DNA from 2 places in the Clostridium subterminale genome. Region 2 is predicted to be linked to the other one. Evidence: riboswitches for the same ligand, from Rfam matches in the RefSeq annotation. Region 2 holds a riboswitch; the other holds the start of a gene.
The links. Region 2 has a riboswitch for FMN ahead of ABDZ93_RS06740 (ECF transporter S component). Riboswitches for the same ligand answer to the same signal wherever they lie in the genome.
Positions count from the first base shown of each region.

Region 1 (7,355 bases), on a different contig from region 2:
TTCCTTCAAATATTTTCATCATTATTCCTCCTAAATTATATTTTAATTTATAACTAAATCATAGATTTAGAGTCTTATATGAGGCTTCGCTCATATTAATTTCAAAATGAAACTCCTTCTCATATGCATTCGAATGAGTAAGTGCGACTAACTAAATCATAGATTTAGAGTCTAATATGAGACTTCACTCATACTAATCTCAAAATTAAACTCCTTCTCATATGCATTCGAATGAGTAAGTGCGACTAGCTAAATCATAGATTTAGAGTCTTACTTATAGTTAAGCATGTGCTCCATTTTATTTTGTTTAGTTTTTAAATAAAATTCATTATCCTTATTATAATTAATTTGGATTGGCACTCTTTCTACTACCTCAATATCATATCCATCTAACCCTTTAATTTTCTTTGGATTATTAGTCATAAGTCTAAGTTTTTTAGCTCCTAGTTCTTTCAGCATTTGAGCTCCTATTCCATAATCTCTAAGATCTGCTGGAAATCCAAGTTTAATGTTTGCCTCTACTGTATCATATCCATGGTCTTGTAAATCGTATGCTTTTAATTTATTTATAAGCCCTATGCCTCTTCCCTCTTGCCTCATATATAAAAGTATTCCACAGCCTTCTTCTTCAATTCTTCTTAAAGCTTCTGCTAATTGTTCTCCACAATCACATCTATTAGAGCCAAGGACATCTCCAGTTAGACATTCAGAGTGCAGTCTTGTTAAAATTGGTTTATTCTCATCAATTTCTCCTTTAACTAATGCCACATGATGTTCACCATTTAATTTATTTATAAAACCATACATCTTAAAATTTCCATATTTTGTAGGCATGTCTACCTCTGCTGCCTTTTCTATTAGTACTTCTGTCTTTCTCCTGTACCTAACTAAATCTGCTATAGTAATTACTTTAATATTATGTAGTTTACCGAATTCTAAAAGTTCCTCAGTTCTAGCCATAGTTCCATCTTCACTCATAATTTCACAAATTACTCCCGCTGGCTTTAACCCTGCCATTTTTGATAAATCTACCGCCGCTTCAGTGTGCCCTACTCTTTTTAATACGCCACCCTCTCTAGCTTCTAAAGGAAATACATGACCTGGTTTTCTAAAGTCTTTTGCTATGCTATCTCCATCTAAAATCTTCTGAATAGTTAAAGCTCTCTCGTGTGCAGATATTCCTGTAGTGGTCCCAATATGATCCACAGATACTGTAAATGCAGTTTCATGATTATCTGTATTTTTTTCAACCATAGGTTCTATTTTTAAATCTCTAAGTCTTTCTCCTTCCAATGGCATACATATAAGCCCTCTTCCAAACTTAGCCATAAAGTTTATAGCTTCTGGGGTAACCTTTTCAGCAGCCATTAATAAATCTCCCTCATTTTCTCTATCTGGGTCATCAATAACTATAACCATCTTTCCTTCTTTAATATCCTTAATTGCTTCTTCAATAGTATAAAATTCTAACATTTTTAACCCTCCCTATTTTATTTAACTTAAAAGAATCCATTTTCTTTAAGAAATTCTTCACTAATGGAATTTTTATTCTCTACTTTTTTACTATCTTTAAATGTTAAAAGCTTTTCTACATATTTCCCTATAACATCACACTCAAGATTCACTGTATCTTCATTAGTTTTAGATAATAATATTGTTTCTTTTCCAGTGTGTGGAATTATGGAAACTTTAAATACCTTATCATCTACATATGCTACAGTAAGACTTATTCCATCTATGGCTATGGAGCCTTTTTCAACTACATACTGTAAAATACTTTCCTTAGCCTCTATGGTAACCCATACTGCGTTATCTTCCTTTTCTAAAGAAATTATTCTCCCAACACCATCTATATGCCCACTTACTATATGCCCTCCAAATCTACCTTTAGCACTTAAGGCTCTTTCTAAATTCACTTTACTTCCAACCTTTAATCCACCTAAATTACTTCTTCTTAAGGTTTCAGCCATAACATCAGCATCAAATACATTTCCATATATATTTGTTACTGTTAAGCACACTCCATTGGTACAAATGCTATCTCCTAACTTTATATCCTCAATAACTTTATTAGCCTTAATTGAAAGTATAGAGGATTTCTCTCTCTTTTTTAGTCCTCTAATTTCTCCTACCTCTTCAACTATTCCTGTAAACAAGGTATCCATCTCTCCTTCATGTATCCTTCTATTAAAATATCTTCTCCTATAGTAACTACTGTTATACTCTCTATTCCATAGGCTTCTTCTAGATTTGTTATTCCCATCCCCTCTACTGGGGTCTTGGACCTTTCTCCTCCAATAAATTTAGGTGCAATATACATTTGAACTTTATCTACTATCCCAGCCTTTAGAGCTTCAAAGTTCAAGGTTCCCCCTCCCTCAAGAAGAATACTATCAATGTTCATTTCACCTAAAGTTTCCATTAACTTCTCCAAATTAACTTTTCCCTCTTTAGATGGAATAACTACTACCTCTACACCACTCTCAGTATAAATAGATATTTTTTCTTTTGTAGCTTTTTCCGTAGTTACTATAATAGTTCTTGCCTTCCTATCCGCTATAACTTTAGAATTTAAAGGAATTCTAAGAGAGCTATCCAAAATTATTCTTATAGGATTTTTCCCTCCCGGTACTCTACAAGTTAATTCCGGATCATCTTTTATAACGGTATTTGATCCAACCATTATTCCCATAAGATTATGTCTCAAGTTATGAACATTTTTTCTTGAGGCTTCTCCAGTTATCCACTTTGACTCCCCATATTGAGTAGCTAGCTTACCATCTAGTGACATGGCAGTTTTCATAATTACAAAGGGTTTCTTTGTAGAAATATACTTCATAAATATTTCATTTAAAGCAATACACTCCTTTTCCAAAACTCCTATATCTACAACTATTCCAGAGTCTCTAAGCTTTTTAACTCCTCTACCCGCCACTAATGGGTTTGGATCTAAAGAACCAATTACCACTCTTTTAATCTTTTTCTCTATGATTTTATCTACGCAAGGTGGTGTTTTCCCATGATGAGAACAAGGCTCTAAGGTCACATAAAGAGTTGCTCCACAGATATCCTCTTTAGCATCTTTAAAGGCATTAACCTCCGCATGATTATGTCCATAGACCTGATGATAACCTTCACCAATAATAGTTCCATTATTAACAATTACAGCACCTACCATTGGATTAGGATTAACCTTTCCCCTTCCCTTCTCTGCTAATGTCAAAGCCAATCTCATATAATTTTCATCCATAAAATCACATCCTTATTTAAATAAAATAAAAGCCCCAAGTATAGTACCCTGGGGCTAAATTTTTATTCATACATTATAGTAAAATTTAGTTTATATTATAATTTTCATATTAAAAATATAATACTTATTATAAAATAAAAAATCTCTGAAATATTATAAATACTTCAGAGCACATAAACTAAAAATTATAGTTATACAAAATAACTATAGTAATTACTATACTTACAAATAATTTTCTCACATCCAGACTTTACTGTCGGCCTTGGAATCTCACCAAGTCATGCCAAATTGGCTCGCGGGCTATACCGCCGGTAGGGAATTTCACCCTGCCCCGAAAATTTTCTTATTAACTTATCAAAGTAATAATATCATCTTCCAAAAATAATTTCAATATATTCTTACAAATCTTCTTAATTAACATTTTATAAACAATAATTAATTTTATTTACCCAATAATATTTCTCAGAAAATAAACCAGAGACATTATGATATCTCTGGCTTATTTTATTAAGTAGTTTGTTATTTAATTTAAAGTACTACATATTTAGTAAATTTATTATTTCTTGAACAGCTTGCTTAGCTTCTCTAGGTAATCTTTCTATTGCTGCGTCTTGAGCCTTTGGATCGTTTATTTGGGCTATTCTCATTATCTCTTGTTGTAGCCCTGGTATATTATTTACTACATTTGAAGCATTATTAAATCTAGTTGCAAAATTAGGGTCCTTCATTTTTCCCTTAATCTTTGTTATTAACTCATAAGGATTCATTAAACTTTCCTCCCACCATCGAAATAATTCATTATAATTACATAATATTCAATAGTAGCTTAAAAGTTCTTATTTTTACTTATAACTTAATTTAGGCATCTGAAAATAAATAATAAGTCAAAGATGAAAAGTATATTTTGAGTTAGACAAGGAAACAGGTTCCGCAGATAGTAGCACTATCTAAGGGTTCTGTTGACGCAGTATAAACAGAGTTCTTTGCTTCAGAGGGGGTTTTTACTCCCACTGAAGGTTAGAAATCGTTATCTAGGGACGTAGCCGCTCTTTACTCCCACTTTGAAGAAGATGGGAGTATTAGAGCGGGTAGTCATCAGATAACACAAAATAGACGAACATTCTGACTTATTTATTTTTTGAAGATGCCTTATCTAATATAAAATTCTATATATTTTTACGTACAGGATGTAATAGGAAATAACCATTCCTTTAATAAATTCTTTCCTTTTAAAATAAAAAGTGCCTCATCATCATTCTTCAAAGTTCCTTCAATAGGCTTATACTTATGGGTATTAGGTATGAAGTGAAATTGAACTTTTTCTTCTTCTTTAAATATACTTTCTATTAGACAATCAACCTCTATTAATTTATTGCTTATAATATCATATATATGAAGTGTTTCTTCTTCTCTTCTTAAAATTATAATGGTATCCCTCTCTGGAATATAATACAAATCATCCTTAAACTCATATAAACAGTACACTAAAAGTGGCCATTTATCATTAATAGCCCCTAATTTCTTAGATGTAGGAAACCTGTTTGCAGTGAGTATATTTATAAGTTCTTTATGATTTTCATTACTTATATCAAGCTTTTCTATAGTAGATATCTTCTTATTTATGTATTTGCCATCTATTATATATGTTTTCTCTAAAGTTCTTTCAAAGCCAAATTTAGGATAAAAATCTAACACAGTATTATTCGCAAAAAGATAAATTAAATCATAGTTCTTTTCATATTTATCTATAACATATTTCATCAAAATTGCACATAATCCTCTATTTCTGAAGTTTTCATCAGTCATAACAGTTCCAATTTGAATAGCTTTTTTTAATTCTCCCTCTATTACAAATTCAAATTTATTTATAGATATATTTGAAACAACTTGGTCTTCATCTATAATAGCATATGGTATATATCCGCTTTTTAAATATCCTTTTTTATACCAATCTTCAAAATCTAATCCAAAGGTCTTATATGCTAGATTATTAAAGCTTTTTCTATATTGCTCTTTATCCAAGAAATTACCTACTATGGTGACTTGCGTATTCATAATCCTATCTCCTATTCCATAGTTTATTTAATATTTATATAACTCTTTTCTAATACTCCATAGACTCTTATATGTGTTAAATCTATAATCTTCATAATATCACCTTTCATAATTATTAAATACTTATTTCTTTTAATATACCCCTAGCACTTTTAGAAATCATTATTTTATTTCTATACAGCTCTATATCCTTCAAAAGTTTGTCTTTATCTTTTTCATATCCATTACTCCATTTATACATTTTTTTCAGCATATTTACTGTAGGTTTGTAATTTGCCCTCTCCATCTTTAAATTTTGAAATATCCACCTTTTTAAAATGCGATACTTTTTCCTTTTAGCTGGAGTATCAAGCAAAATAATTAAATCAGCTGCTTCGAATCCAAAGTCAAAATATTCCCTTCTAACTCCTTCAATAATCCATTTATCCTCGTTTAAAATCTTATGAAATTCTAAATTTCTTTCTTCTACTGTTCTCTTTCTATCTACATTTTTACTTCTTATATGAACTACATTGTCTAGCTCATACCAAGGAATATTTAGTTTCTTAGACATTCTCCTAGCCATAGTGGTTTTACCACTGGCTACCGAACCTATTATATACTTTTGAAACTTCATTAATGTGCATATGATTATACATCCTAACTAATATATTTTACTTTAATAATTTCTACTATTACCTATTTTAACTAGTATTACTAAACGCTCATTTCACATAAATATTGTATTAGATTTCAAATTAATTCTTATTTAAATATTACAATAAAATATATTCCATAAATACTATTAGAATCCTTTAAATATAATTAGGTTTATAAAAAAAACACTAACCCCATTTAAAGATTAGTGTTTTTTTATTTGATAAGATATATTTTATAAAGTTAATTTATCTTTTCCTGTCCACTTTCTTAATACCTCAGGCACTATAACACTTCCGTCAGCTTGCTGATACTGTTCTAGTATAGCTGGTAATAATCTACTTGTAGCTAGCCCTGATGCATTTAAGGTATTTAGATATTCTACCTTATTACCATCTTCTCTTCTAAATCTTATCATGCCTCTTCTTGCTTGATAATCTCTTGCATTAGAAGCTGAACTTATCTCTTTATATTCATTCATGCTTGGTATCCAAACTTCTATATCGTAAGTCTTTGCCATAGATGCGCTACAGTCTTTAGCTGCCAGCTTTACTAGCCTATAATGCAATCCTAACCCTTTTACCAAAGCTTCAGCCTTTTGAATTAATTCTTCTAGTGCTTTATCTGAATCCTCTGGCTTTGTATATTGGAACATTTCTATTTTATTAAATTGATGTCCCCTTATCATACCTCTTTCAGATTTTCTATAACTTCCAGCTTCAACACGATAGCAAGGAGTATATGCAAATAATTTCTTAGGCAATTCTTCTTCTTTTAAAATCTCTCCTCTATAAAGGTTAATTAAAGCAGTTTCTGCTGTAGGAAGCATAAATTGCATATTTTCTTTATCTTTTTTATCTCCAACTGTGAATACTTCATCAATGAATTTAGGAAACTGTCCTGCTGAAAGACCACATTGATAGTTTAATATATGTGGAGGTAAGATAAATTCATATCCATCTTTTGTATGCTCTTCTATAAAGTAATTAAGTAGAGCCCATTCTAACATAGCTCCTACACCTTTATATATCCAAAAACCATTGCCTCCAAGCTTAACTCCTCTTTCATAATCAATAAGATCATGGACTTTCGCAAGTTCTACATGGTCTTTAATTTGGAAATCGAAATTAGGCTTTTCTCCAAATTCTCTAACTACCTTGTTATTTTCTTTTCCACCTGCTACTACATCCTCATCAGGTATATTCGGAAGGCTTTCCATAAATATATTAATCTTTTCTTCTATCTCTTGAAGTTTTTCATCATACTCTTTTATTTCCCTACTAACTACTTTCATCTCTTCATATAAAGCTTCTACATTCTCACCTCTCTTTTTAAGAATAGGGATTTCTTTAGAAACCTTATTTTTCTTACTTTTAAGTTCTTCTACTTGAATTAATGTTTTTCTTCTCTCTTC
Region 1 is NZ_BAAACI010000006.1:407,001-414,355, reverse strand. Features, by position in the region: gene ribH (6,7-dimethyl-8-ribityllumazine synthase) at 1-19, opposite strand, end outside; gene ABDZ93_RS10875 (bifunctional 3,4-dihydroxy-2-butanone-4-phosphate synthase/GTP cyclohydrolase II) at 271-1,473, opposite strand; gene ABDZ93_RS10870 (riboflavin synthase) at 1,500-2,156, opposite strand; gene ribD (bifunctional diaminohydroxyphosphoribosylaminopyrimidine deaminase/5-amino-6-(5-phosphoribosylamino)uracil reductase RibD) at 2,141-3,250, opposite strand; FMN riboswitch at 3,478-3,593, opposite strand; gene ABDZ93_RS10860 (hypothetical protein) at 3,787-4,017, opposite strand; gene ABDZ93_RS10855 (GNAT family N-acetyltransferase) at 4,427-5,305, opposite strand; gene ABDZ93_RS10850 (P-loop NTPase family protein) at 5,421-5,921, opposite strand; gene serS (serine--tRNA ligase) at 6,177-7,355, opposite strand, start outside.
Region 1: it holds a riboswitch for FMN, as region 2 does, so the genes downstream of both, ribD (bifunctional diaminohydroxyphosphoribosylaminopyrimidine deaminase/5-amino-6-(5-phosphoribosylamino)uracil reductase RibD) here and ABDZ93_RS06740 (ECF transporter S component) in region 2, are expected to answer to the same signal.

Region 2 (18,468 bases):
GCGAGTGTGGGGTCAAAGACCAGGTCAACCGACATAAGTACCTTAATGGTGCTAATTAGCAGTCTTTTATGACTGCTATTTTTTTATTAGAGTATATTGAAGTTATTATTTAACCTTAGTTATGAAATGATATTTTAAATTTTTTAATATGTATAAACAATATTTATATTTTTATTATATGATATCCAGCACATGTAATTTTATTATAACATATAATATGAAAAAATTCATATACTATATAAAGACGATATAAGTTGTAGAATAGAGGAAAAGAAAGCTATGAAAGAATAAAAAGAGAACTTTTCAGAATATTGAGTAAAGTATTCTTGCAAGTAGTTAAGGTAAAGTTTAAAATATAATTACAAAATAGAAATATTAAAAGGAAGTACAATAATCCTTTTTAATATGAGGGGAGCTGGAATTATGAAAGTTAGAGTTATAGGAAGAAATATCGAGGTTACTGAAGGACTAAAAGCTGCAATTGAAAAGAAGTTATCAAAACTAGATAAATTCTTTGTAAATGCCGAGAACGCTACAGCTACACTAAGTGTAGAGAAGAATATACACAAAATTGAAGTAATAATTCCGTTTAACAGTGCATTATTAAGAGCAGAAGTAAGAAATGGAGATATGTATAATGCAATAGATGCTGTAATTGATAAGCTTGAAGGTCAAATTAGAAAACAAAAAACTAAGCTTGAGAGAAGAAATTATGATAATTCATTAAGATTTAATAATATAGAACGCTATGCTGACTATGATGAGGAAAAAGAGCCTAGGATAGTAAAGACTAAAAGATTTGCTATAAAGCCTATGAGCCAAGAAGAAGCTGTATTACAAATGGAGCTTTTAGGACATGACTTCTACGTATTCATGAATGGGAATACAGACGAAGTAAATGTTGTTTATAAAAGAAAAGATGGAAATTATGGCTTAATTGAACAGGATTTCTAAAGTTGATTTCAAAGAAAAAGTTAAAAATATACTTATTATATTAATAAAAACTCTATGGCATCAGCTATAGAGTTTTTTATGTCAATAAGAAATTATTAATTCTATGTTAAAATAGGATATGGATTTACTTATTTTGGATAAAAGTTATAGGTATAAAGTTGAAGTGACAAAGAATAACTGATATAATCTTAATTAGTATTTATGTGATGATTATAGCTAACAAACCTTAGATAGAAAGAGTGAGGATGATTTTAGATGAAAATATTTAACAAGATATTTGGTACCTACAGTGAGAGGGAAATTAAAAGAATTATGCCAATAGTTAAAAAGGTTAATTCTCTTGAGGAAATTATAGAAAAATTAAGTGACGAAGAATTAAGACTGAAGACAGAAGAATTTAAAGGCAGGTTAAAGAAGGGTGAGACTTTAGATGATATTCTTCCAGAAGCTTTTGCAGTAGTTAGAGAAGCATCTAAAAGAGTTCTCGGTCTTAGACATTACGATGTTCAGATTATAGGTGGAGTTGTATTACACCAGGGCAGAATTTCAGAGATGAGAACAGGAGAAGGTAAAACTTTAGTAGCTACTCTTCCATCTTATTTAAATGCATTAGCTGGTAAGGGTGTGCACATAATCACAGTTAACGACTATCTTGCTAAGAGAGATAGAGATGAAATGGGAAGAGTTCATGAATTTTTAGGGCTTACAGTAGGAGTTATAGTTCATGGCCAAACTCAAATAGAAAAACAACAAATGTATAATTGTGATATTACTTATGGTACTAATAATGAATTTGGATTCGACTATCTAAGAGATAATATGGTAGTTTATAAAGAAGAAAAAGTTCAAAGAGAATTAAATTATGTTATTGTGGATGAGGTTGACTCAATACTTATAGATGAAGCTAGAACTCCGCTTATAATATCAGGTCAAGGAGATAAGTCTACCGATTTTTATAGAATTGCAGACTTTTTCGTTAAAGGATTATATGAAGAAGATTATTTAGTAGATGAAAAGAGAAATTCCGTTATACTTACTGATGAAGGTATAGCAAAGGCAGAAAAATACTTCCATTTAGAGAACTATGCAGATCCTGAAAACATGGATGTTCAACACCATTTAGTTCAAGCACTAAAGGCAAATCATATAATGAAGAATGAAAAGGACTATATAGTAAAAGATGGTGAAGTAGTTATTGTTGATGACTTTACAGGAAGACTTATGGAAGGTAGAAGATATAGTGATGGATTACACCAAGCTATTGAAGCAAAAGAGGGCGTAAAGGTTGAAAAAGAGTCTAAAACTCTTGCAACTATAACATTCCAAAACTACTTTAGAATGTATACTAAGCTTGCAGGTATGACTGGTACTGCTGAGACTGAAGAAGCTGAATTTAGAGAGATTTATGGTCTTGACGTAATAGTAATACCAACTCATATGCCAATAGCAAGAGTAGATAATCCAGATGTGGTTTATAAGACTATTAAAGGAAAATATAAGTGTTTAGTAGATGAGATAGTAGAAACTCATAAAAAAGGTCAACCAGTTTTAGTTGGTACAGTAAGTATAGATAAGTCTGAAGTGATTTCAGCTATGCTTAAGAAAAAAGGTGTTCCACACCAAGTATTAAATGCTAAGTACCATGAAAGAGAAGCAGAAATTGTAGCATTAGCAGGACAAAAGGGTGCTGTAACTATTGCTACTAACATGGCTGGTAGAGGTACTGATATTAAACTTGGAGAAGGAGTAGTAGAACTTGGAGGCTTAAAGATATTAGGTACAGAAAGACATGAATCAAGACGTATAGATAACCAGTTAAGAGGACGTTCTGGTCGTCAAGGAGACCCAGGTGAATCTAGATTCTATATTTGTCTTGAAGATGATTTAATGAGAATATTTGGTTCAGAAAGACTTGGAGGTATGATTGATAAATTAGGACTTCAAGAAGAGGATGCCATTGAAAGTAAAATGGTTAGTGGTGCTATAGAAAGTGCACAAAGGAAAGTTGAAGGAAATAACTTTGATGTTAGAAAGAATGTTGTTAAATACGACGACGTAATGAATAAACAAAGAGAAATTATTTACAAACAAAGACAAGAAGTTCTTATGGGAGCTAATATAAAAGATCAAATTCAAGCAATGATAAAGGATGTTATAGAAAGCTCAGTTACAACTCATATTAGTGGTGTAGATGATACCTTTGATGATGAAATAAATAAATTAATAAAGTACATGGAAGATATATATCTACCTAAGGGAGAAGTAACTGCAGAGGAAATTTCTAAGTTATCTAATAATGAAATTATAGATTTGTTATTAGATAAGGCAACAGAATTATATGCTGAAAAAGAAGTTGAATTTGGCGAAGAGCAAATGAGAGAAATTGAAAGAGTTATCCTGCTTAAGATAGTTGATTCTAAGTGGATGGATCATATTGATAGCATGGATCACTTAAAACAAGGTATAGGACTTAGAGCATACAAGCAACAAGATCCAGCTCAAGCATATCAAATGGAAGGTAGCGAAATGTTTGCAGAAATGATTGAAAATATTAAGCATGAAACAGTTAAGTACCTATTCCATGTTAAAGTTGAGAAGGCTCCAGAAAGAGAAAGAGTAGCTGAAATAACTTCGACTAACGAAGATAAATCTTTAAAGAAAGAGCCAGTAAAAAAACAAGCTAAACCAAATAGGAATGACCCATGCCCATGTGGATCAGGACATAAATATAAGAACTGTTGTGGAAGAGGAGAATAAAAGTGATATTACAATTAGAAGAATGCTTAAATGAAGTAAATGTCATCAATGAAAAATTACAAGAATTAAAGGTGTCTCTTTGACATAGCAGAAGAAGAAAAGAAATTATCTGAACTTGAGTTTAAGATGCAAGAAGTGGATTTTTGGAGTGATACAAATAAGGCACAAGAAGTTACTCAAAATGCAAAATCCATAAAAGATAAACTGGATAATTTCAAAAATTTAGAGGTTAGAACAGAAGATGTTCAAATATTGATAGAGATGAGTTTGGAGGAGGAAGATTCCTCCTCTTACAAGGATATAAAAAGTGAATTAAAGTCCATAGGAGAAGAGATAGAAAATCTTAATATAGAAACCCTTCTAAGTGGGGAGTATGATAGAAATAATGCTATACTGGAGCTTCATACAGGTGCTGGAGGTAACGATGCACAGGACTGGACTAATATGTTATACAGAATGTATACTAGATGGTGCGAGGCCCATGGTTTTAAGGTTACAGTTTTAAACTATGTGGCAGATGATGAGGCTGGAATTAAGACAGTTACTATTAAAGTTACTGGAGACTTTGCTTATGGATATTTAAAATCAGAAAAGGGTGTTCATAGATTAGTTAGGATATCACCATATAACTCTAGTGGAAAAAGGCAAACATCCTTTGCGGGATGCGAAGTTTTACCAGAGCTTACTGAGAACCAAGACATAGAAATTAGATCAGAGGATTTAAAGATAGATACCTATAGATCCAGTGGCTCAGGTGGGCAGCATGTAAATACTACTGATTCTGCAGTAAGAATAACTCATATACCTACTAATATCATAGTGCAATGTCAAAATGAAAGAAGTCAGCATACTAATAAGGAATATGCTTTAAAAATGTTGAAAGCTAAGCTTATAGACATTAAAATTCGTGAGCATAAGGATAAAATTGAAGATATAACAGGGGAGATAATGGATAATGCATGGGGAAGCCAAATAAGATCCTATGTATTCCACCCTTATAATTTAGTTAAGGACCATAGAACTGGAGCTGAAACTTCTAATGTAAGTTCAGTAATGGATGGAAATATAGATATGTTTATAAATGAATATCTAAAACAAATAAAAGAGTAGTTTAATTAACTACTCTTTTTTATGCTGTAATAAACAGCACTGAAGATTATAGAAGCACCTAAGGATAGGACGAGAATTAACTCTAAATTATTATATAGCACATTGCTAGAATAACTATCTCTAAATATTTGAGTTTTCATAACACTAAAACATCTATCGATTGCCTCTTCACTAATATATTCTATTTTATCATTTGGAGTATGGATTCTAGATAAATCGTGGTCACAAAGCGTAACAGCTTCAATTCCGGCATCTACAAATGGACCATGGTCACTAGAATTCTCAAAAAGGTAATTAAAATATATTTTTTCATTCTGGAATACCTTGGTTAATTCTTCTACTATAGGAGTTTTAGCAGTATTAGTTTTACCAGCCATAATACAAAGAGGAGTACCGTCATAGCTTCCAATCATATCGAAGTTATAAACTCTACTTCCAGATATTAAATCTTTATATTCATCTACAAAAGCTTTAGAGCCTTTAAGGCCAAATTCTTCAGCATTAAAGGAAACAAAGATTATATCTCTGTCTGGAACACCTAAGGTTTTTATATATTTAGCCAAATGTAAAAGAAAAGATGTTCCAGAAGCGTTATCTAAAGCACCATCATATACAGTTCCACCTAAATCAGTTCCTATATGATCGAAGTGAGCACCTAAGATTAAAGGTGGAAGAGATGAGTCCTTACCTTTAATCACACCTACTACATTATTGATATTTGCTTCTTCTATAGAATAAGGTATATAGGTGTAAATTGAAAAACCTTCACTTAGATAATTTTCTATTTCTGTTAGAGTTTCCTTTGTCACCGTAACAAATAGCCCTTTGTTACTTTCTTCGTAAAAAGAGCTTCTAAACCCAAGGGTATTATTAGAAGAAGTATAAAATATCGCTGTTCCCATGTCATTGGAAACTGATATTGCATCATTGTTTTTAGATGAGATATCTGAGTTATCAAACTCTATCTCTGTATTCCTAAAGTTAAGTAAATCTTCTTTGTAATTTACACCGTATTCTAAAATCTTATGTATTTTCCTATCCTTATCAATAATTGCAATCATGGGTTCATCTGATAAACTCTTAGGGTAATTTACTTGAAAGCTTTGGTAATAGCCATTACTTAGGGGTTCTAATCCTATGTGTTCAAACTCATCCTTTATATAGGCAGCAACTAAAGCATTTTCTAAGGTTCCACTTAATCGACCTTTAAACTCATCAGAAGATAGATATTGGATAGTTTCTTTTACTTCCCCAGTATTGAAGTTATTAGCTAGCATAAAGCTGTTATAACTGATGGAAGAAAGGATTAGGGAAAAGGTTAGAAGAGAAGAAACTATAAACTTTTTCATGGCATCACCTTAAACATTACTATATTACTATATGTATGAAAAACTTATTTTGATTATGATAAATTTGTTAATAATGTGATAAAATTAAAGAATACGATGCTTAGGCATCTTCAAAAAATAAATAAGTCGGAATGCTCGTCTATTTTGTGTTATACTGCGTCAATAGAACTCTTGATAGTGCTACTATCTGCGGAACCTGTTTCCTTGTCTAACTCAAAATATACTTCTCATCTTTGATTTATTATTTATTTTCAGATGCCTTAGTAACAATCAGGAGGAGAAAAGATGTCAATTATAAACGAGAAATTACTTAAAGAGTTTCCTATGAGCAAGTCTCAAGTGGAGGATGTAATAGAATTATTAGATGAGGGTAATACAGTACCTTTTATAGCCAGATATAGAAAAGAAAAAACAGGTGGTCTTGATGATGTAATTTTAAGAAAATTTTCAGAAAGACTTACATATCTAAGAAATCTTCAAAGTAGAAAGGAAGATGTTATTAGATTAATTGATGAGCAAGGAAAATTAACAGATGAAATTAGAAATTCTTTAGATAAAGCTGAAACTTTAACAGAAGTAGAAGATATTTATAGACCATTTAAGCCTAAAAAGAGAACGAGGGCTATAATAGCTACAGAGAAGGGCTTAGTACCTTTAAGTGAGTATATCCTATCTGGAGGAGGCGAAAAGGCCGCTGAGGAGTATGCTAAAGACTTTATAAATGAGGATAAGGAGGTAGTATCCACAGACGAAGCATTACAAGGAGCTATGGATATTATCAGTGAAAAGATTAGTGATAATGCTAAGTTTAGAAAGTGGATAAGAGATTATGTGGTAAACAATGGCGTTATAGAAACTAAAGGAAGCAGTGAAGAGAGAACTCAATATGAAATGTATTATGAGTATAGTGAAAAAGTAAAGTTTATACCTTCTCATAGAATTCTCGCTATAAATAGAGGAGAAAATGAAAAAGTTCTATCAGTTAAGATTACATGTGATGTAGATAAAATAAAAAGCTATATAAGTAAATTTATGAACACTGATAATATGAAGTGTAATGAATATATTAATATGAGTATAGATGACTCTATAAAGAGATTGATATATCCATCTATAGAAAGAGAAGTACGTAATATGCTTACGGAAAAAGGAGAAGATGGAGCTATAAAGATATTTAAAGAAAATCTTAAAGCACTACTTATGTCTCCACCTATAAAGGGGAAAACTGTAATGGGATTCGACCCAGGTTTTAGAACAGGATGTAAGGTAGCAATCCTTGATGATACGGGTAAATTCTTAGAGTATGTTACAGTTCATGCTACAGCCGCAAGTGAAGCTAAAGTTAAAGAGGCTAAAGAAATGTTAAAGAAGATGATGATAAAACATAATGTGGATGTAGTTTCCCTTGGAAATGGTACTGCTTGTAGAGAGTCAGAAGAGATATTAGGGGAAGTTATAGCGCAGATAAAGAAAGAAACAGGCAAAGATATATACTATGTAATAGTGTCTGAAGCTGGTGCATCAGTTTATTCTGCATCGGAGCTAGCAACAAAAGAATATCCAGACTTAGATGTTACGGTAAGAGGAGCTATATCAATAGGAAGAAGGCTTCAGGATCCCCTTGCTGAGTTAGTAAAGATAGATCCTAAGTCTATTGGAGTAGGTCAATATCAGCATGATGTTACAGTTAAAAGATTAGATGAATCTCTAAAAAATATAGTTGAAGATTGTGTTAACAATGTAGGGGTAGATTTGAATACCGCAACACCAGCGCTTTTATCTTATATTTCTGGAATAAATTCTGGTATAGCTCAGAACATAGTAGCCTATAGAGATGAAACAGGAAAGTTTAAATCAAGAAAAGAACTTTTAAAGGTTAAGAGGTTAGGAGCTAAGGCCTATGAGCAATGTGCAGGATTTTTGAGAGTGGATAATAGCAAGGAGCCTTTAGATGGTACCTCTGTGCATCCAGAAAGCTATGAAGCTTGTAAAAAGCTTATGACTATTCTAGGATATGATAATAAAGATTTAAGTAATAAGAACATAGATGGTATAGATGAAAAAGTTAAAGAGGTAGGAGTAGCTAATTTAGCTAAAGAAGTAGGAATAGGTGAACCGACTCTTTTAGATATCATAAAGGAACTTAAAAAGCCAGGAAGAGACCCTAGAGAAGAGATGCCAAAACCAATATTTAAAACTGGTGTTATGGAACTGTCACAGCTTAAAAAGGGAATGAAATTATTAGGAACTGTTAGAAATGTATCTGATTTCGGTGCCTTTGTAGATATTGGAGTACATCAAGATGGCCTTGTTCATAAGAGCCAATTAAGTGATAGATTTGTTAAGCATCCACTAGATGTAGTTAAACTAGGAGATGTGGTAGAGGTTACAGTAATAGACATTGATGAGAAGCGAAATAGAATATCTTTATCAATGAAAAAAGATGTAGAGTTAAAATAAAATCATTTTATCTGATGAATATCAGCTCTAATACCCCCCATTTTCTTCAAAGTGGGGGTAAAGAACTGTTACGTCCCTGAATAAGGATTTCTAAGCTTTAGAGAGTAAAAACTCCCTCTGAAGCAAAGAACTCTGTTTATGTGGAAGAACATTTAAAAAGTAGGATATAAGTTTAAAAATACCGTTAAAAAAATATCTATTTTTCCTATGAATATTGAAAAATATATTGATGTGTAATGATTTTCATGGTAAGATAAAGATGTAATAAAAGTTAATAATGCACTTCAGGGCGGGGCGTAATTCCCCACCGGCGGTAAAGCCCGCGAGCCGAAAGGCTGATTCGGTGAAACTCCGAAGCCGACAGTATAGTCTGGATGAAAGAAGTAGGTATATAGTATTTTAGTGATGCTTGTTTTAGCCCTGATTTTTAATCAGGGCTTTTTTAGATTTGTTATATGTATTATTTTTAACAATTAAGTTCCAATGAACAGTATTAATGAGATAGTCATTAGAGAAATAACAAATCTGAAGGCATTAGGGTACTATAAACAGAGTTCTTAGCTTCTTTGAAGGTTAGAAATCGTTATCCAGGGACGTAGACACTCTTAACATCCACTTTGAAGAAGATGGGAGTATTAGAGTGGATAGTCATCGGATAAATTCACCCTATGAAGTTTGCAGTAAATTTAGGGGGTATTAATAATGAACACATCTAAAAATGTAAACAGATTAGTAAAAATCTCTTTATTAGTAGCAATAGCATTTATATTAATGTTATTTGAATTTCCAATACCGGGATTTCCACCATTCTTAAAACTTGATCTTAGTGATTTACCAGCACTTATAGGTGGATTTGCATTGGGACCAGTGGCAGGAGTGATTATAGAAGGTGGAAAAGTAATATTAAACCTAGTATTCCATGGCACTTACACAGGTGGAGTTGGAGAGTTTGCTAACTTTTTAGTTGGAGGTTCCTTTGTCTTCGTGGCATCATATATTTATCATAAAAATAAAACTAAAAAGAATGCAATTATAGGATTAATTTCAGGAACTATAGTAATGACTATAGTAGGAGCAGTGTTTAATTACTTTGTATTAATACCATTATACGCTACAATAATGGGTGGTATGACTAATGTTATAGGAGCATCAGCAGAAGGAAACTCTAATATTTCTAGTTTAACAGGTATAATTGTTCTAGGAATAACTCCTTTTAATATTATAAAAGGAGCCATAGTATCTTTTATAACTTTTGTATCTTATAAGAGAATATCACCATTATTAAATAGAGAAAATATTTTAGCTGAACAATCTATGAAAAAAGGTGCTTAATAAAAATGTACAAAGTCATTTCTTTAAAAAATTAAGAATAAAATTTAACTTTTTAAAGATAATTAATAAAAAGACGATAAGAGAAAAAAATCTTTTATCGTCTTTTTATTTGAAAAATATATTATCTATATATTGTGATTCCACATAATGTATCCATCTTCTTTTGGACTTTGGTAATAATTTTTTCTTATACCTTCTACAGAAAAATGGTGTTTTTTATAAAGATTTATTGCAGCTATATTAGATGATCTGACCTCTAGAGTCAGAGAAGCCATATTCATATTTTTAGCAATTGAAATAAGGTTTTCTACTACCACATCTCCGAAATTATTTCTTCTATAGTCAGGATGAACTGCTATATTGGTTATATGACCTTCGTCAAATATAATCCACATTCCACCAAAGGCTACAACCTTACTACCTAGCTTTACTACTATGTAAACAGCATTTTTATTAATTAGCTCTTTTTCCATAGATAGGAGAGACCAAGGACTAGAGAAGCTTAAGTCAGAAATTTCTTTAACACCTAGTATATTGAATGAGTTCATTCTTTCAACAGTTACATCAGTCATGATTTTTTACCTTTTCTTCGTATTCACGTTCTGCTTGGCACAGTCTAAGATATAAAGGAGAACTGTTAAGTACATTATCCCCCTCGCTATTTGCTAATCTCAGATATCCTAAATATCCTATAGAAGAGGCTTTTGTAACATTAAGATGACTAGGCGCTATGAAAGCTTTTGTTAAGGAATTTAGTATATTATCCTTAAATTTTAATGTACCATCACCTATGAAGGTAATACGTTCATTAAAGTCACTACATTTTTTTATTACCTCTTCCATTGATAATAATTGTGGCTCATTTAAAGCTACTAAATTATTATTTTCAAATCTATAAAAATTAGTATATACATTACCCCTTAAAGCATCAATTATAGGACAAATAATACCTTGTGTATTGAATAAGTTATTTGCAAGACCATCTAGAGAGTTTATAGTGACAAAAGGTTTTTTAGTGGCTTGCACAAGACCTTTTATAGTAGACATACCAATTCTAAGACCAGTGAAAGAACCAGGACCACTGGAAACTACAAAGCCATCTATATCAGACACAGATAGACTACAGCTTTTCAAAAGATTATCTATCATAGGCATCATAATTACAGAGTGCTGCTTCTTGTAATTTATGATAGTTTCTCCTAAAATCTTATCATTATCAATAATAGCTACAGTTGCACATTCTGTTGCAGAATCTAGGGACAAAATCTTCATAGCTTCAACTCCTTTATATAATCATATCTATTGTTAGTATAAGAAAGAGTAATCTTTCTATAAGTTTCACCTAAATCTGGAAGTTTAGCTATATTTATAGTTAAACTTTCTTCAGGTATTAATTCTTCGATATAGTTAGCCCATTCAATTACACTAACTCCATTTCCAAATATATATTCATCAAAGCCAATGGCAGCAATTTCATCGGGATCATTTACTCTATATACATCAAAGTGATATAATTTTAATCTACCTTCATATTCGTTAACGATTGTAAAGGTAGGACTAGTTATACATTCATCTATGCCAAGACCTTTTGCAATTCCTTTGGTAAGATGAGTCTTACCAGTACCGAGATCGCCTATAAGGCATAGAATATCATTTTCTTTACACATTCTTCCTAGCTGTACACCTAGGGAATCTAATTCATCAATATTACTAACTATAAATTCCATCTGATTCACCTCATTAATATTTTAGCCTAAAAGAAAAAAAATGAAAAGCAAATAGTAAAATTACTTTTCATTATATAAACAGAGTTCTAAGTATCAGTATTTTTGATACTTAGAAGTCGTTGTCCTTTAGGGGAAATCGTTATCCAGGGACATACCAGCTTTTTACTCCCACTTTGAAGAAGATGGGAGTAAAAAGCTGATAGTCATCGAATAAATAAGTTTATAATAAATAAATTAAGGTTTCTTTTCCACTTGGGATATTAAAGTATTTTTAAAACACTTTACTGCATTACTACAAATTAAGTTTCTATTAGCCATATCATCTAATATATCAAATGCTTCATACATATACATACCTTTTCTATAGGGTCTATCAGCAGTTAAAGATTGATAGATATCACATACACCAATAATGCGGCATTCTTCACTAAGTTCTTCAGCTTTAAGTCTTCTTGGATAGCCTTTACCATTTAATTTTTCATGATGACTAGAAGCCCATAAACTAATATCAGATATGTTGTCTATTTTATCTAAAATTAATTTAGTATAGTATGTATGAGATTTAATGACAAAAAACTCTTCTTCTGTTAAAGGTCCATCCTTGTCCAATATACTAATGGGAATAGCTAGTTTTCCAATATCGTGAAGTAATCCTGCAATTTTCATTTTAAGGCACTTTTCTTCATCATAACCTAAATGCTTAGAAACGCTATAAGCTAAAGTAGCAATTTCTTTAGAATGTTCAGCAGTAAAAGAACTCTTATTATCTATAATGCTTGCAAATACATCAGCAATCGCTTCAAATTCGGATAGAGAGATTAGAATATCTTTTTTTGGTATTATATTATCAAGGATAAAGTTCATATTAGGTAGATTTAAAAGGTTTAACCAAAACTCTTCTTTATCAGATATCATGAGAAAAGCTTTTACAACCTGTGGTGAAAATAAAGTTTCATTATGTAGTTTTACCCAATCAATAAGAATATCCTTTTGAATATAGTAAGGTTTAGAATAATCCATCTGAATTTCAATTAAGTCAGCTATTCTCAGAATTTGTGCTTCTATAGGAATTAGTGAATTTTTTAATTTTAAGCACCCACTACCATCATAATTTTCGTGATGGTAACGTATTATATCATATACCTGTATTAAGGATGGAATACGTTGAATCATTTCTGAGCCAGCAATACAATGCTTTTTTATATACCATTTTGAGGTATGTGACTCATCAAATATATTTTGAGTTCCAATATCATGAATCATGGAAGCAATATATAAATTATAGTAAGAGTTTTCATCCAGTTTCATAACACGAGCAATTTCTAAAGCTATATATGAAGTGCATCTGGAGTGATTAGAAAATTGATTCCTTGAAATATTTTTGTCGTGTGTTGTAGTTATAACGTCCTCAAATTTACCCCAATTATTATCTGTAAGATCTAAGGATAATGATAGAGCGGAAACTATATTCTTTATACTAATATTCATGTTATCCTCCACAGTAAATCATTTATCTATATAAAATTTTAGCATATTGGGGAACGAAATGGTATTATATATTGTTAAAGTAAATATATATTTTAATAAACAAATTTATATATTTTACGTATTATATTTTGGAAATATAAATAGGAGCTATATTTCAAATATATAAAATAGCAAAAATATATTAAATAATCAAAAAATATTCAATATATTAATAATGAAATATATTAAAGTACTAACATTAGTATACTAAAATAAGGTATAATATAGAATAACAAATAAGTAGAGGAGGATAAATTATGTTTGTAAATAATTTGATGTTATCCAGAGAAAAGTTAACGACAGTAACACCAAAGGTAACCATAGGTGAAGCTCTTAAGGTAATGGGAGAAAATAAATTTTTATCCATACCAGTAGTAGAAGGAGATAAATTCTGTGGAGTAATTTCAAAAGAGCAGATATACACATACTACTATGAAAAATCTATAGAGAGACAATGTTTACTATCAGATTTTCTAGTTGAAAATGTAATGAGAACTGATGTACCATCCATAACTCCATTTAACGAAATTGAAGAGGCTGCACATTTCTTAGAAACTAAGAGCGTTTCATTCGTACCAGTAATAAATAAAAATGGAGAAATGCAAGGAATAGTAACACATCATGCTATATTTCATCAATTTACAGAATTGTTTGGATTAAATAAAGGTAAACGATTAGCTGTAATTGCTTATGACATACCTGGACAAATATCTAAATTGTCAAAAATAATTACTGAAAACAAAGGACAAATAATAAGCTTTGTAGTTGTTGACCCTAAGAGTATAACAGAAGTCAAAGAAATAGTAATAAGATTAAACACAGATAATATGGATGAAATTCTTGAAAAAGTAAAAGAAGCTGGATTCAAGATACAGTAAGCTTATAGTTGAGTATGTAGGTGATCTACATACTCAACAGTACATAATTATATATTAAGAAAAGATTAATATATTTTAAATCCGTAGTTAACACAGTAGCAATTTGAATACTTTTATAATATACTAATTTATAAACATATTTCTTGAATTCATAATCTTTTGGACTAAGTTATACTTATGTAAGTTCGTGACACTTTTATTTCCTATATTCTTAGAATATGGGAAATAAAAGTGATTAGAAATCAGATTAAATAAAAAATAAGATACTAAAATAAAAATTTATGGGATAAAATAAACAATGTAATAGAAGAAATATTGTATTCAAGGAGCTGATTTAAATTAGTGATGTAATAGATTTTAATGAACTAAAAAATAAGGCTACAGATAAAGATGTAGATAAGTTTGAGGATTATATATACTCTATGTATTATTCAATGGCTCAAGGTAAGCTATCTATGGCAGAGATGAGCAGGGAAATATTTAAGTATATGAAGGAGAATAACATATCTCAAGAGAAATTTATGAATATCCAGAAGAAGGTTATGGAGAGGTATGGAATTTCTACTGAAGATGTAGAAAGCCAAATGAAGTCTATGGGCATAGAGACTCCTTTAAGTGGATTAGGCAATGAGTATGAAGATGCAAGAAAAATTATTGGATTTCAAGAAAAGTATAAAGGAAAGCTCAAAGTTAAAAGTGTAAATGTATATAGCATTAAGAATGAGAAGAATGATATAGAGATAATGCTCCAAGAGGAGAATGTTATATTAAAAAGTTATGGGAAAATAGATTTAGCTGATAATGAATTAAATGAATTTTTATGTTCCTATAAAAAGGTAATGAATAATAAGATGCTAAATATCTCAATATGTGAGAATGCTTCAACTTATTTATACTAATATATATTCAAGAATATGGTGAATAATTTATAGAAAACCTCTTGCAATTGTGCCTATTATATAATATAATAAACGAGTAGCGAAGGGGTATAGCTCAATTGGTAGAGTAGCGGTCTCCAAAACCGTTGGTTCCGGGTTCAAGTCCTCGTGCCCCTGCCATAGAAACCTAGTGATTTTATTAATCACTAGGTTTTTTTATTTTCCTAATTTATTACTAGGAAACAAGGATTTAATGAAAATAAGTAAGAGGATATCATACTATAAAATTCCATAAAAATAATTAAATAAATTTATTGAGGAAATAATATGCCTGTGATATAATCTGTAAGTTAAGAAAATCAAATAAGTTATTAATTACATTATAAACAAAGTTCTTTGCTTCAGAGGGAGTTTTTACTCCCACTGAAGGTTAGAAATCATTATCCAGGGACGTAACTGCTCTTTACCCCCACTTTGAAGAAGATGGAGTATTAGAGCTGGTAGTCATCGGATAAATTTATATATGTAAGTTAAAGTTATTTATGTGAGGCGTGATTTAAGCTATGTTTTATAGGAAAACATAGCTTAATGTAGTGAAAGGAGAAATATTAATGGAAAAACGTGTGCCAGAATTTAAAGGTTTACTAAGAAGTCACATGATTGAACTACCTAAGGTTATTAGGGATGCTACAGGAATTATTATATTTGGAAAGAGAATTAAATCTTTAGTGTTTTCAACTGATGTAGCAGTTATAAGAAATACTAATGCTGATGCTGTTATTGCAGTATATCCATTTACGCCTCAACCGAGAATAACTGAAGCGCTATTACTAGCATCCGATATTCCGGTATTTTGTGGAGTAGGTGGAGCTATTACTACAGGTAAGAGAGTAATAAATTTAGCCTTAGATGCTGAATTTAAGGGAGCTATGGGAGTGGTAGTTAACGCATCTATAGACAATGATGTTATTGCGGGGATGAGAGAAACTATAGACTTACCTATAGTAGTTACTGTGGTTTCTAAGCATGATGATATAGATGGAAGAATAGCTGCAGGGGCAACTATACTTAATGTATCAGGAGCAAAAGAAACTGCTAACATTGTTAGACATATAAGAAGTAAGTACCCGAACGTTCCTATTATAGCAACAGGAGGGCCTACAGATGAGAGTATACGTGAAACTATACTTGCTGGGGCTAATGCTATAACATACACGCCACAAAGCACAAGTGATATATTAAATGAAATAATGATTAGTCATAGAAAAAGATATGAAGACTAATTTTCTTAAGAAATATAATATTTGAAACGAATATTATATTTGAGGTGATTTATTTATGGACAAAGCAACTTGGATGTTAGGAATAATAGTGCCATTAATATCTGCAGCATTTGGTGGATGTATATCTCTATTGATAATGAGAAAACTAATTATGGAAGAGAGAAAAAAATCTAATAAAGAACGTGCTATAGATATTAATAATGATAAAATAAAAAGTTATAAGGAACTATTTGAACTGAATAAAAAAATTAAGATCTTTGGAGATAAAATTAGAAATAACACAATTCCCAATTGGATAAATGTAGAAAGTTATTATAGAGACGAATTTATAATAGAATTTGAAGAGATTATAAATAATTATAAATTTGTAAATGGTTATATTAATGACAAAAAGATAAATGAATATGCACAAAATGTGCTTAAATTATCCCAGGTAATAGTAGTAGAATTAAAAGATAGAGAAAATTATGGTACTACTTCTGAAAAAATAGAATCCTGTGTAGATACTTTGATAGAAGTTTTGAATACAATAGAAAAGAACATTTTATCTATAGTATTAGAGTTGTCTAAAGAAAAATATAAGTAATATTAATCATTTATACTTAGTATATTCTATTCCCAGATGTTTTTTAATGAAAGTAGTATGAAATTTGTATGAATTGATGAATAGTAGATGAAATATTTATGATTTTAAGTGGATTATGTTAGATTTAATTAATTGGACTAAAGTATAATAGGTGTGGTAAAATGGAATAGTTAAATTTACTACATAAAACCATGTGAAGTAAATAGAGAGAGGATTGTAAATATGAATATTCTTATTTTATCTGCATCTACTGGTGGAGGACATCTAAAAGCATCAAAAGCTTTAGAATCATATATTTTAGAAAATGAGTTAGGTGCTAAAATAAAAGTAGTAGATACCTTAGAGTATGTTAATCCATTTATAAATAAAATAGTAACTAAAGGATATATAGTACTGGCAAAGTATTTAAATGCCTTGTATAAGAATTTATATAGTTTAACGGACAAGTCTGGCATTTTAACATGTTTAGTGACAAAATTAATTTTTTTATTTTCAAAAAAATTGTTGCCATTAATAGAGGAATTTGCTCCGGATGTAATCATTACTACCCATCCCTTTCCTACAGAAATGATTTCTATATTAAAGGGAAATAAAAGTATAAAAGTGCCATCAATATGTATAATGACTGATTATGCTCCACATAATACATGGATAAAACCTAATGTAGATGAATATTGTGTAGCATGTGAAGACATGATAGAAGGTATGATAGATAGAGGAGTTGCACCTGAAAAAGTTCATCCTTATGGAATTCCTGTATATAGTGGTTTTTTTCATCAAGATGAAGAAGATAAAAAAATACTGTTAGATGAGCTAGGTTTATGCGAAAATAGAATGACAGTGTTAGTGATGGCTGGAAGCTTCGGGGTATATAATATAGAAAAAATTTATAAGAATATAAGTAATATTCCTATGGATTTTCAAATTATAATTCTAACGGGTAATAATAGAAGATTATATAATAAAATTAAAGAGCAGATTAAGTTTAGTAATAAACAAACAAAGCTTATTAAGTTCACCAATGAAGTGCATAGATATATGAACTTAGCAGATGTTTTAATTACTAAACCAGGAGGATTGACAGTATCAGAAGCTTTAGCAGCAAATCTTCCTTTAATTACTTTTGATGCAATACCAGGACAAGAAGAAGCAAATGCAAAGTTTTTATTAGATCATGGAATGTCCATATCTATAGGCAGCGGTGATAATTGTATTGAAGCTATAGAGGCTTTGCTTAAGGATAAAGACAAGTTAAAAGAGATTAAAGAAAATTGTATGACTTTTGATAAATCAAATTCAACCATTGAGTTACTAGAACTTATAAGAAGATTAATTAAAGAGAATGAGGCTGAAAGCAATTCGGAAATTGCTTAGAACTTAAATAATTAAGACCAAGGTTTTTAAAGCCTTGGTCTTTTGCTTTAAATTATAAGTAGTTAGTCTTATTTGTGTAATTTTGTAACGGCATTAATAAATTCATCTAAAAATTTGAATGAGCCATTTTTCATGTGTAAAAATCCCATTATAGATAGTATAACTCCACTTAAAGAACCAACTATCATATCAGTCATAGTATCCATAAGACTATTAAGCTGAGAATCAAACCCAAACAGTTGATCTCCCGCAA
Region 2 is NZ_BAAACI010000002.1:173,788-192,255, reverse strand. Features, by position in the region: gene hpf (ribosome hibernation-promoting factor, HPF/YfiA family) at 424-954, shown strand; gene secA (preprotein translocase subunit SecA) at 1,210-3,711, shown strand; one part of gene prfB (peptide chain release factor 2) at 3,714-3,791, shown strand; one part of gene prfB (peptide chain release factor 2) at 3,793-4,821, shown strand; gene ABDZ93_RS06750 (M28 family metallopeptidase) at 4,827-6,170, opposite strand; gene ABDZ93_RS06745 (Tex family protein) at 6,456-8,630, shown strand; FMN riboswitch at 8,907-9,020, shown strand; gene ABDZ93_RS06740 (ECF transporter S component) at 9,333-9,962, shown strand; gene rimI (ribosomal protein S18-alanine N-acetyltransferase) at 10,088-10,534, opposite strand; gene tsaB (tRNA (adenosine(37)-N6)-threonylcarbamoyltransferase complex dimerization subunit type 1 TsaB) at 10,527-11,234, opposite strand; gene tsaE (tRNA (adenosine(37)-N6)-threonylcarbamoyltransferase complex ATPase subunit type 1 TsaE) at 11,231-11,689, opposite strand; gene ABDZ93_RS06720 (HD-GYP domain-containing protein) at 11,924-13,177, opposite strand; gene ABDZ93_RS06715 (CBS domain-containing protein) at 13,474-14,094, shown strand; gene ABDZ93_RS06710 (DUF3867 domain-containing protein) at 14,433-14,993, shown strand; tRNA gene ABDZ93_RS06705 (tRNA-Trp) at 15,077-15,152, shown strand; gene ABDZ93_RS06700 (hydrolase) at 15,584-16,255, shown strand; gene ABDZ93_RS06695 (hypothetical protein) at 16,311-16,841, shown strand; gene ABDZ93_RS06690 (MGDG synthase family glycosyltransferase) at 17,064-18,215, shown strand; gene ABDZ93_RS06685 (DUF2238 domain-containing protein) at 18,284-18,468, opposite strand, start outside.